Regions from separate parts of the Massilia sp. BKSP1R2A-1 genome, predicted to be linked through region 3. Evidence: riboswitches for the same ligand, from Rfam matches in the RefSeq annotation. Region 3 holds a riboswitch; each other region holds the start of a gene.
The links. A riboswitch is a leader RNA that binds a small molecule or an ion and turns the genes downstream of it on or off. The one in region 3 is predicted to bind cobalamin.
Positions count from the first base shown of each region.

Region 1: linked by a shared signal. The riboswitch ahead of ACQ7JA_RS00235 (TonB-dependent receptor family protein) and the one ahead of ACQ7JA_RS01965 (cobaltochelatase subunit CobN) in region 3 are both predicted to bind cobalamin.
Region 2: linked by a shared signal. The riboswitch ahead of ACQ7JA_RS24675 (TonB-dependent receptor domain-containing protein) and the one ahead of ACQ7JA_RS01965 (cobaltochelatase subunit CobN) in region 3 are both predicted to bind cobalamin.

Region 1 is NZ_JBOBRE010000001.1:52,920-57,194, reverse strand. It holds gene ACQ7JA_RS00235 (TonB-dependent receptor family protein) at 1-1,686, opposite strand, end outside; cobalamin riboswitch at 1,771-2,019, opposite strand; gene ACQ7JA_RS00230 (M1 family metallopeptidase) at 2,152-4,275, shown strand, end outside.
Region 2 is NZ_JBOBRE010000025.1:554-4,828, forward strand. It holds gene cobT (nicotinate-nucleotide--dimethylbenzimidazole phosphoribosyltransferase) at 1-891, shown strand, start outside; gene ACQ7JA_RS24665 (adenosylcobinamide-GDP ribazoletransferase) at 893-1,657, shown strand; gene cobC (alpha-ribazole phosphatase family protein) at 1,660-2,202, shown strand; cobalamin riboswitch at 2,223-2,452, shown strand; gene ACQ7JA_RS24675 (TonB-dependent receptor domain-containing protein) at 2,521-4,275, shown strand, end outside.
Region 3 is NZ_JBOBRE010000001.1:440,186-444,460, forward strand. It holds gene ACQ7JA_RS01965 (cobaltochelatase subunit CobN) at 1-1,723, opposite strand, end outside; cobalamin riboswitch at 1,873-2,089, opposite strand; gene ppc (phosphoenolpyruvate carboxylase) at 2,150-4,275, opposite strand, start outside.

The DNA of each region.
Region 1 (4,275 bases), 390 kb from region 3:
GGCCAGGCGCGCGGTCACGACGTTCTTCGGCACCAGCACCATCTCGCGGCCCGCGTTCGGGCCCTCGGTGAACTCGGCGTCCACGCGCTGCCACTGGCCGGTCAGGCGCAGCGCCTGGCCGATCGCCATCTGGCCTTCGACTTCCAGGCCCTGGCGGCGGGTCGGGTCGAGGTTGGTGTTGGCGCCCCAGCCGCCGCCCAGGGTCGGATCGTAGAAGATCTCGTTCTTCAGGCGGTGGCGGAACACGCGTGCGGCGATGCGGCGGGCGTCGGTGCCGGCAGTCACGCCCAGCTCGAGGTCGCGCGAGGTCTGGACGTCGAGCAGGCCGACGCTGGAACGGTAGCCGTTCTCGTCGGCATTCGGCAGGCGGTAGCTGCGGCCGGCCTTGGCATGCACGGTGACGTTCGCTGCCACGTCGACGCTGCCTTCCGCGCTCCAGGCGTTCACCGTCTGGGTGCCGGTCGGCACCGCCAGCGCGGCGTTGGTCTCTTTCTTCTCGAAGCGCTCGTGGCGCGCGCCCAGCGCCAGGCGGGCATTGGCGGCGCCGCCGAAGCGCATCTCGTCGCGCAGGTAGTAGGCTTCCGAAGTCTGGCGCGCATCCGAGCCGAGGCTGGTGGCACGCTCCCAGCGGCTCAGGTCGACGCCGGCGACGAATTCGTTCAGGCCGGCGCCCAGGTTGGCGCTGTGGCGCATGCGCGGCGAGAACTGGGTGTGGCGGGTGTCGTAGGTCGCGGCGGAGAGGAAGCCGCCGAAGTCGTAGGTCGATTCGACCTTGCGCTCGCGGTGGGCCAGCTCGGCCGCGAATTCCACGTTGTCGACGCGCTTCTCGGCGAAGGCCGTCACGCGGTCGCTGGACAGGGCGCCGAAGTCCTTCGGGGTCAGGGTCTGGCGCGGATTGGCTTCGAACTGTTCATAGCTCAGCGACCCCGGGAAGCGCATGTCCTGGCGTGCGCTCTCCACGCGCAGGCCCATGCGGGCGTCGTTCGCGGCCCACTGGAAGCCGCCGCTGAAGGTCTTCTGGCGGAATTCGTTGTTGTCGCGGTAGTTGTCGGTACCCTGGCGCGCGGCGGCCAGGTCGAAGGACAGCGGGCCCTCGCCATGGCGGACGGACGCGCGCGCATCGTACTGGTCGAAGCGGCCGGCTTCCAGCACCACGGAGCCGTGGTAGCCGGCTTGCGTACCGCGTCTGGTGATGATGTTGATCACGCCGCCGGTCGCGCCTTCGCCGTACAGCACGCTGCTGCCGCCGCGCTGGATCTCGATGCGCTCGACGGTGTCCACGGGAATCGAGGACAGCACCGGGCCGGCCAGTTCGTTCTCGTTCATGCGCACGCCGTCGACCAGCACCACCATGTTCTGGCTGCCGTTGGAGCCGAAGCCGCGCAGGTCGAGGGCGAAGTCGGGCGAGCCGTCCAGGCTCTGGCGGCCGAACACGCCGCCGATCTTGCGGATCGCGGCATTCACGTCCGTAGCGCCGGCGCGGCGGATGTCCTCCGCCGTGATGACGGTGGCGCCGATCGGCGCGAGCGAGACCTGGGCGGGGAAGCGCGCGCCGGTGACGACGATCTCGGGAACGGCCGTGTCCTGGGCGAAGGCGTTCGCGGCGAGGATGGAAAGGGAAAAGGCGCAGGCCAGCGCGAGCGGCTTGATGGCCGGCGCGCTGCTTGGGAAGGCAGCAAAATTCATTGTGGATGTTCTCGGTAAAAGCACCGGCCTGCGTCCCCGCACACCGGAGTCAACGGAAGACGCAGCACCGGCCCTGCCGCATGCGCGCTTCCCCCTGTCCTGGCCGGTATCCGGGCTTGCAAGACGGACTGTCCCACCTTCCTATGCAATGCACAGTGGTTATTGAGACAGCCTGTCACCGCGCCAAACAGGGTTTCTATCAGGCGGTGACGCTTGTTGACCGTTGCGGGGGCAGCACACCTCGGCGCGGGCGCGCAGCGCCTTTGCCTCGTGTTTCCCGTTTAACTGTGCAGGCGGATCGCCTGCGCGGGCACCAGAACGGCCGCGATTATAACCTGACAAGCCTTGTCGCGTTTTTTGCGCGTCCATCCTCAAATCCTGCGTTCTATCGCATGCCCATGGTGTTTTTTTGCTCTTCTGGCTATATTCGCGTTCAAACAATATTGTCATTACAGGGAGTCCTGCATGCATATCCAAGCACGGAGCAAGTTGCGCGCGGTGCTCGCCGCCGCCTTGCTCGCGGCCGGCGGCGCTGTTGCCTGGCTGGCCCAGGCCGACGCGCCGGCGCCAAGCCCCACACCCTCGCTGGACGGCATCGCGCTGGCCGCGCCCGACGCGGCCGCCGTCACCACGCCGAGCGCGCCCTCCGCCTGGGGCGGCGTGCGCACCGGCGACCATGCCACCTTGTCGGACCGCGTGGTCAGCTACCGCATCGAGGCCACGCTCGACCCGGACAAGCACCTGATCAAGGGCCGGCAGGCCCTCACCTGGCGCAACCGCAGCGCGGTGCCGGTGCGCAGCGTCTACGTCCACCTCTACATGAATGCCTTCGAGGGCGCCGGCAGCACCTTCTTCACCGAGCAGCGCCACCGCGGCGAAGGCTTCCGCAGCGGCGTCGACATCAGGGACGGCGAATGGGGCCACATCGCCTTGGCCAGCGTGCGCCAGGGCGCGGCAAGCGTGCCGTGGCGCTTCGTCCAGCCCGACGGCGGCCCGGCCACCGACCATACCGTGGCCCGCTTCGACCTGCCGGAAGCGGTGGCGCCGGGCGCCAGCACGACGCTCGACATCGATTTCCAGACCCAGCTGCCGCGCGTGATAGCGCGCACCGGTTACTTCGGCAGCTTCCACCTGGTGGCGCAGTGGTTCCCCAAGATCGCCGTGCTGGAACTGCCGGGCGAACGCGGCGCCACCGCGCCACGCTGGAACGCCCACGAATTCCACATGGAGTCCGAGTTCTACGCCGACTTCGGCAGCTACGACGTCAGCCTGACGGTGCCCAAGGCCTACACCGTCGGCGCCACCGGCGAACTGCAGGGCGCGCCGAGCGAGAAGAACGGCATGGTCACGCGCCGCTACGTCCAGCATGACGTGCACGATTTCGCCTGGACCGCCGACAAGCGCTCTGCCCCTCCCCTGGTCGAGACCTGGACCGGCCCCGGCAGCCCGACCGTGACGGTGCAGGTGCTGTTCCCGCCCGAGTACGAGGCCAGCGCCAAGCCGGCCATGAAGGCGGCCAAGGATTCGCTGACCTACTTCTCGCGCACCCTCGGCCCCTACCCCTACCGCACGCTGACGGTGGTGATCCCGCCCTACAACGCGGAGGAAGCGGGCGGGATGGAGTACCCGACCTTCATCACGGCATCCGGCCATGCCGAGGTGGCGAAGAACTCGCTCGACGAGTACATGCTCGAGGGCGTGACCATCCACGAGTTCGGCCACGGCTACTTCTACGGCATCCTGGCCAGCAACGAGTTCGAAGAGCCGATGCTGGACGAGGGCCTGAACGAGTACTGGGACGGCCGCATGCTGCGCGAGCGCGGCCAGCAGGCCCACCCGATGCCGGCCTTCTTCAAGCGCATCGGCATCGACCCGGTCTTCGATCCCTTCGACATCACGCGCGCCACCAGCCCGCGTGACCGGCCCGCCGACGCCCCCGGCCAGAATGCCTGGCAGCGCCTGCAGGGCATCGGCCCGGTCTATACCCGTACCGCACTCGTGATGCGCGACCTCGAGGAACGCATCGGACGCGAGGCGATGGAACGCGGCTTCAAGGAATACTACCGCCGCTGGAAGTTCCGCCACCCGAGCGTGGCCGACCTGCGCGAGGCCCTGGCCGACGGCAGCGGCGAACGCGCCGCGGTCGAGGAAGTCTTCGCGAAGCAGATCTACGCCGTCTCCCGCGTGGACGACCGCGTGGCCTCGATCGCCAGCGAGGAAGTGCTGCCGCTGGCGGGCACCCGCCTTGAGAAGGGCAAGCGGATCGAGGAAACCGAGGCAGCGCTCGATGCGCGCATCGCCAAGGCGCGCAAGGACTGGGAGAAAGCCAATCCGAACGCCAAGGATGGCAGCGGCCCCTACCCCTTCCGCACCCAGGTGACGGTGCGGCGCGAAGGCGCGAGCGTCCCCCAGACCCTGGTGGTGCGCTTCGCCGACGGCAGCAGCGAGACCGTGACCTGGCAGGGCGAGGAAAAATGGCGCACCTTTAGCTGGGTGAAACCGGCGAAAGCCGTGTCGGCCGAACTCGACCCGCGCCGCAGCCACTACCTCGACGTCAACAAGCTCGACGACAGCCGCGCCCTGGCCGCC
Region 2 (4,275 bases), on a different contig from region 3:
ACAAGGATCAGCATCGATCAGCCGGCCATCCTCGTCTTCGCGGGCGACCACGGCGTGGTAGCGGAAGGCGTCTCGGCCTATCCGCAAGACGTGACCTGGCAGATGGTGGAGAACTTCCTGGCGGACGGCGCCGCCATCAATGTATTCGCTCGCCAGAACGGCTGCGCCCTGCACGTCGTGGACGCCGGCGTGAACCACGACTTCGGCCCGCGCGCCGGCCTGGTCGACTGCAAGGTGGGCCGCGGGACCCGCAACTTCGCCCAGGAGGCCGCGATGTCGCCGCAGGAACTGGATACCGCGCTCGAGCACGGCATGGCCCTGATGCGCGACCTGCCGGGCAACGTCGTCGGCTTCGGCGAAATGGGTATCGGCAATACCACTGCGGCCGCGGCCCTCATGCACAAGCTCACCAGGCTGCCGCTGTCCCAATGCGTGGGCGCCGGCACGGGCCTCTCGGGCGAAGGGATCGCACGCAAGCAGCAGGTCATCGCCGCCGCCGTCGACAGGCATGCAGGCGCCACCTCGCCGCTCGAGGTGCTGGCCACCTTCGGCGGTTTCGAGATCGGCATGATGGTCGGCGCCATGCTGAAAGCAGCAGAGCTGCGCAAGGTGCTGCTGATCGACGGCTTCATCGTCACCAGCGCCTTGCTGGTCGCGGCGCGCCTGCAGCCGGCCATCCTCGACTACTGCGTGTTCGCCCACTGCTCGGACGAGAACGGCCACCGCATGATGCTCGAGAGCCTGGGCGCCCGCCCGCTCCTGAAACTCGGCCTGCGCCTGGGCGAAGGCACCGGCAGCGCGCTTGCCCTGCCCCTGCTGCATGCGGCTGCGAACTTCCTGAACGAGATGGCCACCTTCGCATCGGCCTCGGTCAGTACCAGCGGCCAGTAAGATGCAGCAACTGCGCCTGTTCTTCGTCGCCCTGCAGTTCTTCACCCGCCTGCCGATCCCGCGCTGGGTCGGATTCGAGCAGGACTGGCTGCACCACGCCTCCCGCTACTTCCCGCTCGTCGGCGTCGTGGTGGGCATGATCGGCGCCGCCGTCTACGGAGCCTGCGCCCTCGTGCTGCCGGCACCGGTGGCCGCGGTGCTCTCGACCGCGGCCACCATCTACATCACCGGCGCCTTCCACGAAGACGGCTTCGCCGACACCTGTGACGGTCTTGGCGGCGGCATGACGCGCGAGCGCGTGCTGGAGATCATGAAGGACTCGCGCGTCGGCGCCTACGGTGCGATCGGCGTCGTGTGCATGCTGGGCACGAAAGTCACGGCGCTTGCGACGCTGCCCTTGACCAGCGCCATCGGCGCCATGCTGCTGGCCCACCCGCTGTCACGCCTGTGCGCGACCTCGCTCATCTGGCGCATGGAATACTCACGCGCGGAAGGCAAGGCCAAGCCGCTGGCCGAACGCATGTCCACTGCCGAGTTCTGCATCGCTCTGCTGACGGTTGCCCTGGCCGCAGCCCTGCTGCTCGCAGGCGGCCTGCTCTCAGCGCAAGCCGTGCTTGCCGCACTGCTGGCCTGCGTGATCGCCACCTGGTGGCTGGCCCGCAAATTCAGCCGCCGCATCGGAGGCTATACCGGCGACTGCCTCGGCGCCGTGCAGCAACTGGCGGAAGCGGTCGCCTACATCGCCATCCTGGCCACCCTCGGCTAGCCATGGAGCTGGTCCTCGTCCGCCATCCACAGCCCGAAGTCGCCCCCGGCATCTGCTATGGCCGCAGCGACGTCGCCGCCTCGCCCTCCGCGATCGCCGCCGTCGCCCAGGGCCTGCGTGAAGCCGGGCTGCCCGGCGACCTGCCTGTCTTCGCCAGCCCGCTCAGGCGCTGCGCCGAGCTCGCGGCGCAGCTGGGCGCGCCCGTCACCTTCGACGCGCGCCTGGCCGAGATGGACTTCGGCGCCTGGGAGATGCAGCCCTGGGACGCCATCCCCCGCGCCGAGGTAGACGCCTGGAGCGCCGACCTGCTGCACTACCGGCCCGGCGGCGGAGAGAGCGTCATGGATGTCGCCCGCCGCGTGGCCGCATGCTTCGACGCGCTGCGCGAAACACGTCACCCGCGCGCCCTGCTCGTCTGCCACGCGGGCAGCATGCGCCTGCTCGCCGCCCTCCACGCCGGCGGCAGCATCGAACAGGCGGCGCTGCGCGCGGCCTCCGAAGCACACCGCATCGACTATGGCGGCATCATCATGCTGAAGGACTGACAACACCGCGTCGCGCTCACGTATAATGTCGGCGTTTTGGTGCTCGCGCCTGTATTCACAGGCGCAGTTAAACGGGAAACACGAAGCCCTTCAACAAGGCCAAGGTGTGCTGCCCCCGCAACGGTAAGCAAGTGCCGCGCTCGAAAGAGTCCGCGGCGAACCGTCCTCCATGACCACTGTGCGATTTGCATGGGAAGGTCGGACGGCCACACTTGCCAGCCCGGATACCGGCCAAAAGGTGGAAGCGTGGCCATGCCGCGCTTCTGTTCAATCTGGCCTACGGGGACGTCGGCTGGTTGTCCTTGACGTGAACATTTCATGAATCTTCCTGTAACACGGCTGGCGGCTGCGTGCTCGCTCGCATTCGTCTTCACTCTCCCTTCTTTCGCCCAGACCAGCGCCGACACGGTCGTCGTCACCGCCAACCGCATGCCGCAGCGCGCGCATGACGTGATCGCCGATACCACCGTCATCCACGCCGAAGAGATCGCACGCTCCGGCGCCGGTTCGGTGGCCGACATCCTGCAGCGCCAGCGCGGCATCGAGATCACCCGCAACGGCGGCCCGGGCGCCTCCACCGACGTCTACCTGCGCGGCTCCAACGCCAACCAGGTCGTGGTCCTGCTCGACGGCGTGCGCGTCGGCTCCTCGACCAGCGGCACCGCGGCCTGGAACGCGATTCCCCTGTCCGCCATCGAGCGCATCGAGATCGTCTATGGTCCGCTGACGACGCTGTACGGCGCCGACGCGATCGGCGGCGTCATCCAGGTCTTCACGCGCAAGGGCGAAGGCGGTCCGGTCGTCACCGCCTCGCTCGGCGCCGGCAGCAACGCCACGCGCGCGGCCGCCAGCACCGTCTCCGGTTCGGGCGGCGGCTTGCGCTATGCCTTCACCGCCGGCTACGAAGATGCCGACGGCTTCTCGTCCACCCGGCCGGGCGCTTCCGGCTTCAACCCGGACGAAGACGGCTACCGCCGCCGCAGCGCCAACGGCCAGCTGTCCTATACCGTGGCTCCTGGGCTGGAGGTGGGCGCCCAGCTCCTGCACAGCGCCCTGCGCGCCCAGTACGACAGCGGCGCCGGCAGCTACGACACCCACAACGAGCAGGAACTCAACACGGCCGCCGTCCATGCGAGCAGCCAGGTCAGCGCCAACTGGCGCAGCACCCTGCAGTACGCGGCTTCACGGGACCAGCTGGGCAGCTTCACCAACGCCACCGCGTCCGGCCGCAGCCAGATCGAAACCCGCCAGGACGAGCTCACCTGGCAGAACGCCATCGCCATTGGCGCCGACACGCTGCAGCTGCTCTACAGCCACCGCAAGGAAGACGTCGAGTCCAGTTCCAGCCGCGCCTTGAACCGCGCGCGGATCACCAACTCCTATGCGGCCGCCTACTCGGCCCGGCGCGGCGCTCACCTGCTCGACCTGAGCGCCCGCCACGATCGCTCGGTCTACGGGAACAAGATCACGGGCGCCGCCGGTTACGGCATTGAGCTCGGCAATGGCCTGCGCGCGACCGCCAGCGTCGGCACGAGCTTCCGCGCACCGACCTTCAACGAGCTGTACTACCCCGGCTACGGCCTGGAGACCAACAAGCCCGAGAAGGGCCGCAACCGCGAAGCGGGGCTGCACTACGATGGCGGCCGCGTGCAGCTCGATGCGAGCTACTACCGTAACCGCCTGACCGACATGATCGTCTCGAGCACGCCGTGCCCGGGCACCGGCATCGGCAGCTGCGCCTATAACGTCAACGAGGCCAAGCTGGAAGGCGTGACGCTGGCAGCCCGGACCCGTCTCGCGGCAATCAATCTGCACGGCAGCCTGGACTGGCAGGACCCGACCGACGAAACCACGGGCAAGCAGTTGCTGCGCCGTTCGAAGAAGCACGCCAAGTTCGCCGCCGACACCAGCTTCGGCCCCGTCAAGACGGGCGCGGAACTGCAGCTGTCCGGCAGGCGCTTCAACGACGCCGCCAACCTGCGCCCGCTGGGCGGCTATGGGCTGCTCAACCTGTACACTAGCTGGCAGGTCACGCCCGACCTGTCGCTGCTGGTACGCCTCAACAACGTGACG
Region 3 (4,275 bases):
AGCGGCGCGTGGCGCGCCCGTCCAGGCAGGCGATATATCCCTCGCGCAGGGCGGCCAGGTCGCGCAGGGCGTCCTCGCGTCTCGGATGGTCGGCGCCCTCGACCAGGTGCTGCAGCTCGGCGATCACGACCTCGGCGCGCTTGCGGCCCAGCTGGTATTCGCGGCCGGCTTCCGCCGCCAGCACGTCGGCATGCAGGCGCCCCAGCAGGCCGCTCGTCATCTCGCCCTGCACGCGCGGCGACAGGGTGGCGAACCAGCGCCGGTACTCCTCGCCCGTGACGCCATTCACGGCCCCGGCCAGCTCGCGCAGGGCGGCGCGGTCTTCGGGCAGGTTGACGCCATGCGCCATGATGCGGTCCAGCAGCGCCTCGGGCGAGGCCGGCAGTTCGCCCACCGTATAGCCGGCGGCCTTCATCGCATGCAGCATGTCGAACAGCGAGGCCGGCACGTCGAGGTTGTCGGCGCCGATGTTCTGGCGGCCCGGCGGGTGGTTGTAGTAGACCAGGGCGACCCGCTTGTCGCGGTTCGGCTTGGCGGATAAAAGCAGCCAGCGGTCCACGCGCGCCGCCACGCGGGCGGCTTCCTGTTCCAGTACCTCGGGCGGGCGGTTCTCGATGCCGGTCCGCGCATCGCGCTGCGCCTTGCCGAGCGCGGCGACGACGATGGGCTGGCCGATGCCCTGCAGCTCGGGCAGGGCCACGCGGTACTGGACCGAGTCGGGGCTCAGGCCGTCTGGCGAGAGCTGCCACTGCATGGCGCTGCGGTCCATCAGGCGGATGGCCTTGAACACGGGGATGTCGAGGCGCTTGAAAGCTTGCTCGACCGCCTCGCGGCCTTCGGCGGCGCCGACCACGAAGTCCTGCAGCACCACCAGCGCGGCCGGGCGCGCGGGCGCGACCAGTTCGGGCAGGCGCTCGAGCGCCTCGCGCGAGGTGCCGCCCCAGCGGGTGAGCAGCTGCACGCAGGGCTGGCCCCGGGCTTCGACCTGGCGGCACAGCGCGGCCGGGACCACGGCATCCATATTGGCGAGATCCAGTACGACGACGGTCGGCCTGTCCTTCAGGCCGAGCTCCGCGGCGTGTCCCCACGCTGCCCCGTCGGCGAGTTCGCGCTCGCCCACGCGCAGGCGCAGCATCGGCTCGGGACGTGGCGCGGGAACGGGCGTATCTCGTGCAAGCAGGTGGGCGAACAGGGCCGCCGTGTTGTCGCTGCCGCTGCCTTGCCACAGGCGGCGTGCGGCCAGCCAGTGCGCGCTAGCGGTGTCAAGGGCGGCTGCCCGCAGGGCCGTTTCCGGCGGCGTTTCGTTCGACAGCTGGCGCAGCAGCTCGGGCGAAAACTCGCTCAGGCTGCCGTGGCGGCCGCGCGTCATGAGACTGAGGGAGGCTTCGCCGTTGAAGGCCAGCACCTGAGCGGATGGCCGCGCGTGGCGCGCGACCGCATCCTTCAGGCGCCGCGCCGGGTCGCCGAAGACCGAGACCGCGAGTACGCTGTCGGCGCCGGCGATCCAGCGTTCGACGTCACGTTCACCGGCCGCCATCAGCTGGGCCGGCGTGCGCAGCAGGATGCGGTCTTTCGGATGGCGCGCCAGGTGGCGGTGGGCAGCTTCGATGGCGCTGGGCGCCGCGCGTTCGGTGACGACGGCGAACAGGGTGCCCGCCTGGACGGGCAGGGCGCACAGGCAGCACAGGGCCGCCAGGACGCGATGGAATACACGAGCGCTCAATTCAGGTCGACCTCGGGACGAAAACCAGGCGGCCCCGTGTTCCATGGAGCAGCCGCGCGCGTCCCGGCGCGCCAAAAGGCGCACACGGTGTCGAGACCTGGACCGAAGAATAGGGACAGCCAACCGGCAGCGCCACACCCCGGGCGCTACAAAGTGCATCGTGACTGGCCGGTCTTCTGGCTCGCCTTCGTCCTTCGCCGGCCCTGCCTTCCCGTGCAATGCACAGTGGCGTACGGCCGGCGTCGTCAGGCTTACAGCAGCGGGGGCTGCGCCGGACTGGCGGGGATGATCATCCCGCGCGTCACCGGCTTCCCGTTTCACCCTCCCGCAGACCTGCGGAAGGGCACCAATCGCTCAAGCGGCGGATTGTAACGCCGAGTGGCGTTGTTGTCACGGCAATCTTCAGCCGCAGACGCGGCAGATGCGTCAGCCTGTATTGCGCAGGCCTGCCGCCACCCCGTTGATGGAGAGGTGGATGCCGCGGTGCACCCGCGGATCCGCGTTGTCGCCCAGCTTCCTGCGGCGATGGATGAGTTCCACCTGCAGGTGGTTCAGCGGGTCGAGGTAGGCGAAGCGGTTCTGGATCGAACGCGCCAGCAGCGGGTTGCCGGCCAGGCGTTCGTTCGTTCCCGTGATCGCTTCCAGGCAGCGCAGGGTCTCGCCATGCTCCGCGGTGATGCGGCGGAAGATGCGTTCGCGCAGCTCGGCGTCCGCCACCAGGCTCGCGTAGCGCGAGGCGATGGCGAGGTCGGTCTTGGCCAGCACCATGTCCATGTTCGACAGCAGCGTGGCGAAGAAGGGCCAGGCGCCGTACATCTCGCGCAGCAGTTCGAGCCGCGATTCGCGGTCGCCATCGTTGATCCAGCCGCTGACGGCGGCGCCGAAGCCGTACCAGCCCGGCAGCAGAAGGCGGCACTGGCCCCAGGAGAAGCCCCAGGGAATCGCGCGCAGGTCTTCGATGCGGCGGGTCGACTTGCGCGAGGCCGGGCGCGAACCGAGGTTCAGTTCCGCGATCTCGGCGATCGGGGTGGCCGAGAAGAAGTAGTCGGTGAAGCCCGGGGTCTCGTAGACCAGGTTGCGGTAGGCCCGGTAGGCGCGCTCGGACAGCTCGGCCATCACCGCCTCGAAGCGCGACAGGCGCTCGCGGCTGGCGGCGTCCTCGTCGCGCGGCGACAGGCTCGCCTCGAGGGTCGCGGCCACCAGCAGCTCCAGGTTGCGCCGGCCGATCTCGGGATTCGAGAACTTCGACGAAATGATCTCGCCCTGTTCGGTCAGGCGGATCTGGCCGTTGACGGTGCCGGGCGGCTGGGCGCGGATCGCATCGTAGCTCGGGCCGCCGCCGCGGCCGACGGTGCCGCCGCGGCCGTGGAAGAGGCGCAGTTTGACGTTCCTGGCCGCGAACACGTCGACCAGCTTCAGTTCGGCCTGGTAGAGCTCCCAGTTCGAGGTCATGAAGCCGCCGTCCTTGTTCGAATCCGAGTAGCCGAGCATGACTTCCTGCAGGCGGCCCTGCTGCTCGATGACTTTCGCGACCGGCGGCAGGGACATCCACTCGTCCATGATGCCGCTTGCGCGCTGCAGGTCGGGAATGGTCTCGAACAGCGGGATCACCATCACGTCGCAGGAGCCGGAAGACACGCGCAGCAGGCCGGTTTCCTTCTGCAGCAGCAGGACTTCGAGCAGGTCGGACACGGTCTCGGTATGCGAGATGATGTAGTTGCGGATCGCGCGGCTGCCGTAGCGCAGGCGGATCTCGCGCGCGGTGCGCAGGATGGCGAGTTCCGAATTGGTCTCGTCCGAATACGCTTCGTAGGGCGAGTACAGGGGGCGCGGCTGGGCCAGTTCGGCCAGCAGCAGCTCGACCTTCTGCGCTTCCTCGAGTGTCGAATAATCTTTCTCGGCGCCGGCGCGTGCGAACAGCTCGGTCAGCACGCGCTCGTGCACGTCCGAACTCTGGCGCATGTCGAGCGAGGCCAGGTGGAAGCCGAAGATGCGCGCGGCGCGCTTCAGGCCCGCGAGGCGCGGCTCGACCAGCATGCCGCCGTGGTTGGCGCGCAGGGAATCCGCGATGACTTCGAGGTCGGCCGCGAACAGGCCGGCGTCGAGGTAGGGCGGGGCTTCGGCGACTTCCTTGCGCAGGATGTGGCCGACGCCGAGCTCGCGTGCGGTGGCGGCCAGGCGCGCGTAGATGCCGATCAGGGCGCGGCGGTAGGGTTCGTCGCTGCGGTGCGGCGAGGTGTCGACCGAGGCGTCGGCCAGGGCCTGCATCTCGGGCGTCACCGGCACCAGCAGGGTCGAGGTCGACAGTTCGGCGCCGAGGGCATGCACTTCTTCCAGGTAGAAGTCGAGGATGGTGGTCGACTGGCGCGTCAGCGCATGGCGCATGGTGTCGGCGTTGACGTTCGGGTTGCCGTCGCGGTCGCCGCCGATCCAGCTGCCCATCTGCAGGAACTGGGCCTCGTCCATCGCCTTCGCCTCGCCCTCGTAGCGGCTCGCGATCTCTTCTTCGATGTCGTCGTACAGGGCGGGGACTTCACGCAGGAAGGTGATGC